2 regions of the Blautia sp. HCP28S3_G10 genome follow, and region 1 is predicted to be linked to the other one. Evidence: riboswitches for the same ligand, from Rfam matches in the RefSeq annotation. Region 1 holds a riboswitch; the other holds the start of a gene.
What was found. Region 1 has a riboswitch for ZMP and ZTP ahead of ACTNB8_RS07870 (IMP cyclohydrolase). Riboswitches for the same ligand answer to the same signal wherever they lie in the genome.
Positions count from the first base shown of each region.

Region 1 (5,916 bases):
AATCGCAATGGCGAGACAGGGTGGTATTGGTATTATCCATAAGAACATGTCTATTGAGGCGCAGGCAGAAGAGGTAGATAAAGTAAAACGTTCTGAGAACGGTGTTATTACAGATCCATTCTTTTTATCCGCAGACAATACTCTTGAAGATGCAAATAATCTGATGGCTAAATTCCGTATTTCCGGTGTGCCGATCACAGAAGGCCGGAAACTTGTCGGTATCATCACCAACCGTGATCTTAAATTCGAAACAGATTTCAGTAAAAAAATCAGAGAATGTATGACTTCCGAGGGTCTGATTACCGCAAAAGAGGGAATCACACTTGAAGAAGCAAAGAAAATTCTCGCAAAATCCCGTAAAGAAAAATTACCCATTGTAGATGATGATTTTAATTTAAAAGGTCTGATCACCATTAAGGATATTGAAAAACAGATCAAATATCCGCTGGCAGCAAAAGATGCTCAGGGAAGACTTCTCTGTGGTGCGGCTGTTGGAATTACTTCCAATGTTCTTGCACGTGTGGAAGCACTTGTGAATGCAAATGTCGATGTTATTGTTATTGATTCTGCACATGGTCATTCTGAGAACATTCTTAAGGCTGTCCGTCAGATCAAAGATGTGTATCCGGATCTTCAGGTTATTGCAGGTAACGTTGCTACAGGAGCTGCTACAAAGGCTCTTATTGATGCAGGTGTGGATGCTGTTAAAGTTGGTATCGGACCTGGATCTATCTGTACAACACGTGTGGTTGCAGGTATTGGTGTGCCGCAGATTACAGCAGTAATGGACTGTTATGAAGTTGCAAACCGCTTCGGAATCCCGATCATCGCAGATGGTGGAATTAAATATTCCGGAGATGTTACAAAAGCAATTGCAGCAGGAGCAAATGTTTGTATGATGGGAAGCATGTTCGCCGGATGTGATGAAAGCCCGGGAACATTTGAATTATATCAGGGACGTAAATACAAAGTTTACCGTGGAATGGGATCCATCGCAGCCATGGAAAACGGCAGCAAAGACCGTTACTTCCAGGAAAATGCGAAGAAACTTGTTCCTGAAGGTGTTGAAGGCCGTGTGGCTTATAAAGGTCATATTGAAGATACTATTTTCCAGCTTATAGGTGGTCTCCGTTCCGGTATGGGATATTGTGGAGCAGAGAACATCGAAACGCTGAAAACAACCGGAAGATTTATTAAGATTTCCGCTGCATCTCTTAAAGAGTCTCATCCGCATGATATCCATATCACAAAAGAGGCTCCGAACTACAGCGTAGACGATAAATAATTTTTCCCTTGAAAATTAAAATAAAGTATTGTAAAGTATAGATAACGACTGCATGACTGGCGGAAAGTAGGAATTACCTACAGGGAGTGCAGTAAGTGAAAAGCCGACCGCCTGGGCAGCCTGAATGACAGACTACCCAGGCGGTTTTTTGATGCCAAAGTATACAAGAGAAGCTGTCAGTGGCAGATTTTCTGTATGCCAAAGTATGCAAGAAAGGCTGCCGGTGGCAGACTTTCTGTATTCAAATCGAGGTAGTGCATTCCAATACAATAAAGTGCAAAAAGGAGAATGATCATGGAAAAAATTTCACTGGAACAGGAACTGAAAAAAAATTCTTATCCCGGAAGAGGAATCATCATCGGACGTTCTGCTGACGGAACAAAAGCAGTAACTGCATATTTTATCATGGGACGCAGCGAAAACAGCAGAAACCGTGTTTTTGTAACAGAAGGAGAGGGAATCCGCACAGAGGCATTTGACCCGTCAAAACTTACTGATCCAAGTCTTATCATTTATGCACCGGTAAGAGTCCTTGGAAATAAAACCATCGTAACAAACGGAGATCAGACAGATACAATTTATGAAGGCCTTGACCGTCAGCTGACATTTGAACAGTCTTTAAGAAGCCGTGAATTTGAACCGGATGGACCGAATTATACACCACGTATTTCTGGTGTAATGCATATTGAAAATGGAAAATACAGTTATGCAATGTCAATTCTCAAGAGCAACAATGGGAATCCAGATGCATGTCTCCGCTATACATATGCATATGAAAATGCAATTCCTGGAGAGGGACGTTTTATCCATACATATAAATGTGATGGAAATCCACTTCCGAGTTTTGAGGGAGAACCAAAACTGGTTGATATTCCGAATGATATGCACGAGTTTGCAGAACTGCTCTGGAATAATCTGAACGAGGACAATAAGGTTTCTCTTTTTGTACGTTATATTGATATTGAAACTGGAAAATATGAAACAACTATCATAAATAAGAACTGCTAAGGGGGAAAGAGAAATGAAAGAACTTCAGTTAAAATATGGCTGCAATCCGAATCAGAAACCGTCCAGAATTTATATGGAGGATAATGGAGAACTTCCAATTAAAGTTCTGAGCGGAAAACCTGGATATATCAATTTCCTGGATGCATTTAATGGCTGGCAGCTTGTGCGTGATCTGAAAAAAGCTACCGGACTTCCGGCCGCAACTTCTTTTAAACATGTTTCTCCTGCAGGAGCTGCAATAGGACTGCCTCTTACAGAAACACTTGCAAAGATCTACTGGGTAGATGATATGAACTGGAAGGAGTTTTCTCCACTTGCATGTGCTTATGCAAGAGCCAGAGGCGCAGACCGTATGTCTTCTTTTGGCGATTTTATTTCTTTGTCAGATGTATGCGACAAAGATACGGCAATGCTCATCAAGAGAGAAGTTTCTGATGGCGTTATTGCACCTGGATATACGGAAGAGGCACTTGAAATCCTGAAACAGAAGAAAAAAGGAAACTACAATGTGATTGAGATTGATCCTGAATATGTACCGGCTCAGCTGGAACATAAACAGGTATTTGGAGTCACTTTTGAACAGGGGCGTCAGGAACTTGCTATTGATGATGAACTGATCTCAAATATTGTAACAGATAATAAAGATCTTAGTGAAGAAGCAAAGAGAGATATGAAAGTTTCTCTGATTATTCTGAAATATACACAGTCTAACTCCGTATGTTATGTCAAAAACGGACAGGCAATCGGTGTGGGTGCAGGACAGCAGTCTCGTGTTCACTGTACAAGACTGGCAGGCCAGAAGGCTGATAACTGGTTCCTTCGTCAGAGTCCGCAGGTTCTGAATCTTCCATTTAAGGATACTATCAGCAGAGCAGAGCGTGACAATGCTATTGATGTTTATATCGGAGATGAATATATGGATGTTCTTGCTGATGGCGTATGGGAAAATACATTTACGGAGAAACCGGCTGTATTTACAAAAGAAGCGAAAAGAGCATGGCTGGATCAGATGACAGAGGTTACACTTGGTTCTGATGCGTTCTTCCCTTTCAGTGATAATATTGAACGTGCGCATAAGAGCGGCGTGGAATATATTGCTCAGCCAGGTGGATCTGTAAGAGATGATGCAGTTATTGAGACATGTAATAAGTATGGAATGGTAATGGCATTTACCGGCATCAGATTGTTCCATCATTGATTTATTATTTAATTCACGAAAACCTGGTGTATGTTTTCAACATGATAACATACACCAGGTTTTCTGTGTATTGGATAAAATAGAAATATAATTCGTTAGAAAAGATAAAATCAATGTTTTTGGGGAACTGCTATTAGTAGAGATGGTTTGCAGAATAAAAAAGAATCAGGAATAATCCTGATTCTTAAGAGCGATAGACGGGGCTCGAACCCGCGGTCTCGACCTTGGCAAGGTCGCACGTTACCAACTACGCCACTATCGCATTTGTTTTGTTGAGGTGTTTACCTCAGCGACAATTCATACTATACCAGATGAAATTGCTGTTGTCAAATGTTTTTTTGATTTTTTTTCGATTTTTTTTATTTCATAAAAAAACAGTGAAAAATCTGTGTATAATTGGAATTCGTTTATTTCCTGTGCTACAATATTTTTACCGAACCAAGTAAGTCCCCCCGCTTCAATTGCAAAAAGCAATAAGCAGTGGGTGGTACCAGGGTAAAATTGTGGGCGTGCATTGCACGAAACAATTTATAGATAGCATGGTTGAAAAATATATGAACAGTAACAGGATTAAAAAAGAGACGAGGTGGCATTCAGTGAAATTTAAAATAGGAACAGTGGTTTTGAGTATTGCATTACTGAGTCAGTCGGTGAATGCATATGGTGCTGTTCTGGATTATGAAACAGTAGTTGAAAATGCACAGAAAGAGAACAAGACGATTCAGACTTTTGAAACTGAAGATGGCAGTGGAAATACGGTCAAAGTGGCTGCACAGCAGGAAACACTGTATGTTACTTCCAGAACGGCTGATATATATACTGTACCGGGTGATAATGGTGAAGTACTTGAAGAACTTACACTAGGAAATCAGGTACAGAGAAACGGTGTCTGTGATAATGGCTGGAGTAAGGTGTCTTACGACAGCAGTGATGGAAAAGTCAATGGATACATACAGAATCAGATGTTGAGTGAGGATATCCAGATCACATCGGTGGAAGATGAGGTAGAGGTGAAGTCTGACTGTGATATACTGGATTTTCCGGGAAGAAAAGATGGAGAAGTTGTCGGAGAAGTTATTGAACTTGACCAGGTTAAAAGAACCGGAACAGTGAATGGCGGATGGAGCAGGATTGAGTATCAGGCCAGTGACGGAAGCAGCCAGGAAGGATATATACCCACAAGTGTCCTAAATCTTCCGGAAGCAGATTCAGCTTCGGAAGATACAATTGATAAAAAAGAAAACGCCGGTACAGTTCATAAAAGTTCGGGTGAAGGTGTTTTCGCAGATGCGATCGAAGCAGGCGGCACAGTTTCAGAAGAAAATGGGGTTCAGATCGGAACACCGGTTGCAGCTTCCTCTGATGCTTCCCTGAAACCGCTTGGCAAGTTCAAGATCACACATTATTGTCCTTGTAGTATCTGCTGTGGACCGTGGTCAAATGGAATTACGTCTACAGGAGTTATAGCGACAACGAATCATACAATTGCAGTTGATCCGTCTCAGATACCATATGGAAGTAAAGTAGTGATTAATGGACAGGTGTATGTTGCAGAAGACTGTGGAGGTGCGATCAAGACAAACTGTATTGACATTTATGTGGCAACGCATGCTGAAGGAGAGGCAAAAGGTGTATATTATACAGATGTATACCTGATTCAGTAAAATATTTGACACTGTGTACGGAACGGATAAATAAAACCTTTCAATACCGGGATGGTACTGAAAGGTTTTTGTTTATCTTGAAGCCATTTGATAGATTTTTTCCATATCTTTCATATTTAACTGCTTAAATACACCGATAGTCCGTGTGTCTTCGAAACTGCACCGGAAAGCGAGATCATGAATCTGCTGATCATTGAGATCAAGGCCGAGATCATGAAGATTTGTCGGCATATTAACGGAACGCAAAAAGTCTTCCATAGCTTCGATGCCTGCAAGTGCTGTTTTTTCAAAATCAATACTGCACGGAATATCAAATACATTTGCAGCAAACTGAGCAAAACGTTCGGGATTAGACTGATAAACATATCTTGCCCAGCTTCCCCAGATGGCAGCCAGTCCGGCACCGTGAGCAACGTCATAAAGACCACCCAGTTCGTGCTCAAGCTGATGACATGCCCAGTCACCGCCACCGGTTCCGCATCCTGTAAGACCGTTATGTGAAAGGCTTCCTGCCCACATTACTTCTGCACGTGCATTGTAATTTCCGGGTTCTTTCAAGAGTATCCGGGCGTTATATATTACAGTCTGCATCAGAGATTCGCTGATGCTGTCTGTGATCTCCATTGTCTCAATATTGACAAAGTAACGTTCCATTGTATGCATCAGAATGTCCACACAGCCACTTTCTGTCTGGTACTGCGAAAGGGTATACGTAAGACGCGGATTCATAAGTGCAAATTTCGGGCGGCAGAGATTACTTC
Region 1 is NZ_JBQHUL010000015.1:21,485-27,400, reverse strand. It holds gene guaB (IMP dehydrogenase) at 1-1,285, shown strand, start outside; ZMP/ZTP riboswitch at 1,328-1,409, shown strand; gene ACTNB8_RS07870 (IMP cyclohydrolase) at 1,580-2,293, shown strand; gene ACTNB8_RS07865 (phosphoribosylaminoimidazolecarboxamide formyltransferase) at 2,307-3,491, shown strand; tRNA gene ACTNB8_RS07860 (tRNA-Gly) at 3,681-3,753, opposite strand; gene ACTNB8_RS07855 (3D domain-containing protein) at 4,088-5,155, shown strand; gene ACTNB8_RS07850 (iron-containing alcohol dehydrogenase) at 5,228-5,916, opposite strand, start outside.

Region 2 (5,916 bases), on a different contig from region 1:
TGATCACAGCCGTTCCTGCCGAGCCTGTAAATCCTGTGATATATTTTCTGCACTTAAAATAATCTCCCACATATTCCGAACCATGGAAGTCATCCGTCGGAACAAGATATGCATCAATATTTTTTTCTTTCATTAATTCACGAAGAGTTTTCAGCCGTTCTTTTACTGTTGTCATTTCTAAAGCCTCCTGTCCTCCTGGCTGCAATCCATTATGTTTACAGCAGCCTTCCAAATCACCTCTGAATCTCATGTTAATCAGAAAAAAAATATTTGTCAACCTGAAAACAGTGTAAAAAAACCATTACCTCAGCACTATAACCAGAAACCACTGCGCCCACAGACCACTTTTCAGAATCTGGTCAGCAAATCTGCCATCATGCAGACTACCATACATCAGGCCCGCATTCTTTCGCTTTCTTCTTCACCGCTCCTTATTTACGGTGAAAAAGGTACTGAATGTGAAAAACTTGCCGAATGTATTCATAATGAAAGTCCACGCAGCAATGCTCCATTTGTCCATATCAACTGCAAAAGCTACTCTGCAGAAAAACAGCGTGACCTTCTCCTTGGTTATCTCAGTAGCAAAGATAAAAAAGACATATCTCTGAGTCCCTTTTCCATGTCAGATAAAGGTACTCTGCTACTGGAAAATATTGATTCACTTTCACCTGAGAATCAGGAATTTCTGAATTATTATATTTCCACAGGCAGTATCATTGATGAATATTCCAACCGTATATTTATTTACGATATCCGCATTATTGCAACTGCAGAAACTGATCTTTTTGGACTTGTACAGGATGGAAATTTTTCACGGGAACTGTACTTTAAGCTTGTCAGTCTGTCACTTTATGTACCGCCGCTCCGTCTGCGAAAAGAAGATCTTGTTGTCTATATCCGAGATTATATCAAGCACTTTTCCTCCATACATTCAAGACTCAATACCATATCAAAAGAGGCAGAAAACATGCTTCTCTCGCAGCCCTGGTATGGAAATCTGCCTGCAGTTTCGTCCTTCTGCGAACGCCTGATTCTGTTTGCTCCACACAAGATCATCGGAAAAACCTACACCAAAGAACAGCTTACACTGGTCTTCTCACACAGAACAGCCACTGTCCCTGATATAACCTCAACTGATTACAACTTACACGGAGAAGCAGAACAAATATCAGAACTCCTGGATAAATACCGCGGAAATAAAACAAAAGTGGCAGAACAACTGAAAATCAGCCGTTCCACCCTCTGGAGAAAAATGCAGAAATATAATCTGACGTAAAAAACTTCTATCAATTTTGAGACAAAAAATCAAGCCACAAACCTCTGTTCCTAGGTTCGTGGCCTGATTTCATTTTGTCATTCAATTCTTGCACTTTTAATACCCTACCACTAAACCTGTTTTTGCGTGGCCCGGTGGGGAGTGCGAGGGGAGAACGGCCTTCGCAACTGTGAGTGCCCTCCCCTCGCAAAGTTTTTTGTTTTTCTTTTTTATAAAAAATCAGAAGAGACCTGTTATACGTCCTGTCTCATCGACATCAATTCTTTCTGCTGCCGGTACTTTAGGAAGTCCTGGCATGGTCATGATCTCGCCTGTCAGGGCTACGATGAAGCCTGCTCCTGCGGAGATCTTCAAGTTACGTACTGTAACTTCGAAGTCTGTCGGTGCGCCCAGTTTGGTCTGGTCATCTGTTAAGCTGTACTGTGTCTTTGCAACGCAGATCGGGCAGTTGCCGAATCCCATAGCTTCCAGCTGTTTTGCCTGTTTCTGTGCGTTTGCTGTAAGTACAACTTTCTTGCCGCCATAGATCTTCTGAACGATCTGGTTCAGTTTATCTTCGATGGAGCCTTCCAGTTCGTAGGAATATGTGAAGTCATTTGGTTCTTCACAGAGACGGATCACTTCTTCTGCAAGTTTGATTCCGCCTTCGCCGCCTTTTGCCCATACTTCGGAAAGTGCTACGTTTACGCCGAGCTCTTTACATTTTGCTTCTACAAAGTCAAGCTCTGCCTTTGTATCTGTCGGGAATGCATTGATTGCAACAACGCATGGAAGTTTGTAAACATTTTTGATGTTGCTTACATGTTTCAGAAGGTTCGGGATACCTTTTTCCAGTGCTTCCAGGTTTTCGTTGTTCAGATCAGCCTTCGGCACACCGCCGTTGTATTTCAGTGCACGTACAGTTGCTACGATAACAACTGCGTTCGGGTGCAGCCCTGCCATACGGCATTTGATGTCGAGGAATTTCTCAGCACCGAGGTCAGCACCGAATCCTGCTTCTGTGATTGCATAGTCTGCAAGTTTCATGGCCATTTTTGTTGCTGTTACGGAGTTACATCCGTGAGCGATGTTTGCGAATGGTCCGCCGTGAACGATTGCCGGTACATGCTCCAGTGTCTGAACAAGGTTTGGTTTCAGGGCATCTTTCAGAAGTGCTGTCATAGCGCCTTCTGCATGAAGGTCACCAGCTGTTACCGGTTTCTGCTCTGCAACTTTTCCGTATGTATATCCGATGATGATCCTGGAAAGTCTTTCTTTCAGATCTTTGATGTCGCTTGCCAGGCAGAGAACTGCCATGATCTCGGATGCAACTGTGATGTCATATCCGTCTTCACGCGGCATTCCGTTTGTCTTTCCGCCAAGTCCGTCTACTACATTACGAAGCTGACGGTCATTCATATCCACGCATCTTCTCCATGTGATCTTACGTGGGTCGATGTTCAGTGCGTTGCCCTGGAAGATATGGTTGTCGATCATTGCTGCAAGAAGGTTGTTTGCTGCTCCGATCGCATGGAAGTCACCTGTGAAATGAAGGTTGATGTCTTCCATTGGAACTACCTGTGCATATCCGCCGCCTGCTGCGCCGCCCTTAACACCGAATACCGGTCCGAGGGATGGCTCACGAAGAGCAACCATAACGTTCTTGCCGAGTTTCTGCATACCATCTGCGAGACCTACTGTTGTGGTTGTTTTTCCCTCACCTGCCGGTGTCGGGTTGATAGCTGTTACCAGGATCAGTTTGCCGTCTTTTTTTTCTGTTTCTTTCAGAAGGTTGTAATCGATCTTTGCTTTGTATTTTCCGTACTGCTCCAGGTATTTGTCATCAATACCTGCTTTTGCTGCGATTTCTGTAATCGGCTGCATTGTGCACTCCTGTGCAATTTCGATGTCACTTTTGAATCCCATAAGTTTAGTCTCCTTTCTTGTAGACACCTGACCGACGATCATAATAATCCCTCATTTTTTATGATCTTTAATGATTTAAAAAAGGGCAGTATCTGATATGTTCTCAAATACTGCCCAGACGGTCGGCTCTTGCAAATCTCTGATTCCCATGTGGTGATTTCCACTGCTCCGCCAGTAGTCAGAGATTTCTTTAACTTGTTGAGAAAATACTATCATAAAACATAGTGTCTTGTCAAGAAAATATCAATGTTTTTCTTAATTTCTTGCAATTTGCAAAAGAAACATATTTGTTTTTTATTTAATATGCATAATATTTTATTACAAAACAAATTATAGCTGACATTTTCCACTTCTGGTCATGTTCTTTTTTTAACAAAATATCTAAAGATTTAACATCCTTTGTCAAAACAGTGGTTTCAGCGTCGGATATAACTTCCTGAACTTCTGATATTTTTCTTCATATTTAGCAACCAGTTCTTCTTCCGGCTCCACAGTATCTACTACATGCGCCATTTTCTTTCCGATTGTCTCAACGTCCGGATATACTCCACAGCCTACAGCAGCCAGCATAGCGCCTCCCAGAGACGGTCCCTCTTCCACTTCCGGAACATCTACTTTCAGATTCATTACATTTGCAATGATCTTCTTCCAGAGAGGGCTCTTTGCTCCGCCTCCGCAGATTTTGGTACGCTCAATCTTTATTCCAAGGCTTCTTGCCACCTCGAGGGAATCACGGAGTCCGAATGCAACACCTTCCAGAACCGCCTGCGTCATATCTGCCCTTGTTGTGTCCATGGACATACCGAAGAATACGCCTCTTGCATCAGGATTGTTATGCGGGGATCTTTCTCCCATCAGATACGGAAGGAAAAAAACACTGTTCTCTCCCAATGTTTTTATCGGCGCCTGTTCTGCTGCAAAATCCCCTGTCCGGAGAATTTCTTCTGCCCACCATTTATTACAGGAAGCAGCACTTAACATACAGCCCATAAAATGATAGCTTCCATCTGCATGGCAGAAAGAATGAAGTGCATTATTTTCATCTACTCCGAATTTCTTACTGGATATAAAGATAGTGCCTGAAGTTCCAAGAGAAATATTGCACTGTCCGTCGCCGACAGTTCCTGTTCCAACTGCAGCTGCCGCATTATCACCGGCACCTGCCACTACTTTCACCTCTTTCGAAAATCCAAGTTCTTCCGCGATCTCCGGTTTCAGATTTCCGACTACTTCCCAGCTTTCATAAAGCCTTGGAAGCTGCTCTTCTTTTACATCACAGATTTCCATCATTTCTTTGGACCAGCAGCGTTTTTTTACATTGAGAAGCAGCATGCCGGATGCATCGGATACATCTGTACAGAAAGATCCTGAAAGTCTGTATGCCAGATAATCTTTTGGCAACATGATCTTTGCGATCTCTGCAAATTTCTCCGGCTCATTTTTCTTCATCCACAGAATCTTCGGTGCCGTGAATCCTGCAAATGCAATATTTGCCGTATACCGGGATAATTTTTCTTTGCCGATCTCATTATTCAGATATTCTGTTTCCTTCTGGGAACGTCCGTCATTCCAGAGAATTGCAGGGCGGATCACCTTATCATCTTTATCCAGGGTAACCAGACCGTGCATCTGCCCGCCAAATCCAATTCCGGCAACCTGCGAACGGTCGATTCCTTCTGTCAGTTCCCTCATTCCTTCCATGCTCTGGCTGAACCAGTCTTCCGGATTCTGTTCTGACCAGCCTGGATGGGGAAAGAAAAGAGGATATTCTTTTGATACAATATTACAGATTTTTCCTGATTCCTGCATCAGAAGAAGTTTCACTGCTGATGTTCCAAGATCTACTCCAATAAAATACATATTTTTCCCCATTTCTTTTGATGTACCTGCACAAATTTCAGGAATATGCAAGACTCTTTGCAATATCAACAGTCACTTCCTCATGACCGATCAGCCATTTGTTCTTAGCTGTAAGAAATTTGTCTTCTCCTTCAGAATCCTTCTCAAAGGTAAGCTTTGTATTCGTTCCTCTTGGAAGAACCACAACACACTGAAAGCCACTTTCTTTTACATGACACGGTGCATAATGAAGTGTCGTTGCATATACTTCTATGGCAGTTCCTGCAGGAACAAGGAATGCTTCTACTTTAGAAGTGTCATATGTAAAATCCCGCTCAACATCCTGCTGATGTCCGAGTAGCAGTACAAGATCTGTTACTGCAACATTGATTTCTGAACTGCGATGGTATTCCAGTCCGTTCAATTTTTTATTATGTCCGTTGCAGTATCCGATTTCAATCGGAAGACCGCCATATCCTTTATTCTGCAATTCTTTTGCTACTGGCAGAGCTTCCATTTCTTCTACAGAAGGAACATAGGTCACATCTTCCGGCACCGGAGTATGTTTCATTTCTTTAAGCAGTTCTGCAAAATCATACCCCTCCAGTACTTTTCCATATCTGCGAAATGAATCGTCTGCTACATTCTGAATCTTCACCTGAAGTAACCTCCTTTATTTTTGATAAATCCATCATAGCACAGACAATCTTTTATTTAATTTTCCGTTTAAGTTCACTTGGAAGAATTCCGTATCTTTTCTGAAATTCCCTTGAAAATGCTCTGTTACTGCTGAAGCCATTGTCCAATGCTATCTGACTGATGGTTTTATCCGTATTCAGAAGCTCCCTGTATGCATAAGTCATCCGAATATCCTGCAGATATGTCTTAAAATTGAC
Region 2 is NZ_JBQHUL010000011.1:10,657-16,572, reverse strand. It holds gene ACTNB8_RS06465 (aminopeptidase P family protein) at 1-175, opposite strand, end outside; gene ACTNB8_RS06460 (sigma 54-interacting transcriptional regulator) at 212-1,276, shown strand; gene ACTNB8_RS06455 (formate--tetrahydrofolate ligase) at 1,496-3,181, opposite strand; ZMP/ZTP riboswitch at 3,287-3,370, opposite strand; gene xylB (xylulokinase) at 3,584-5,041, opposite strand; gene ACTNB8_RS06445 (DUF4867 family protein) at 5,079-5,678, opposite strand; gene ACTNB8_RS06440 (AraC family transcriptional regulator) at 5,731-5,916, opposite strand, start outside.
Region 2: it holds a riboswitch for ZMP and ZTP, as region 1 does, so the genes downstream of both, ACTNB8_RS06455 (formate--tetrahydrofolate ligase) here and ACTNB8_RS07870 (IMP cyclohydrolase) in region 1, are expected to answer to the same signal.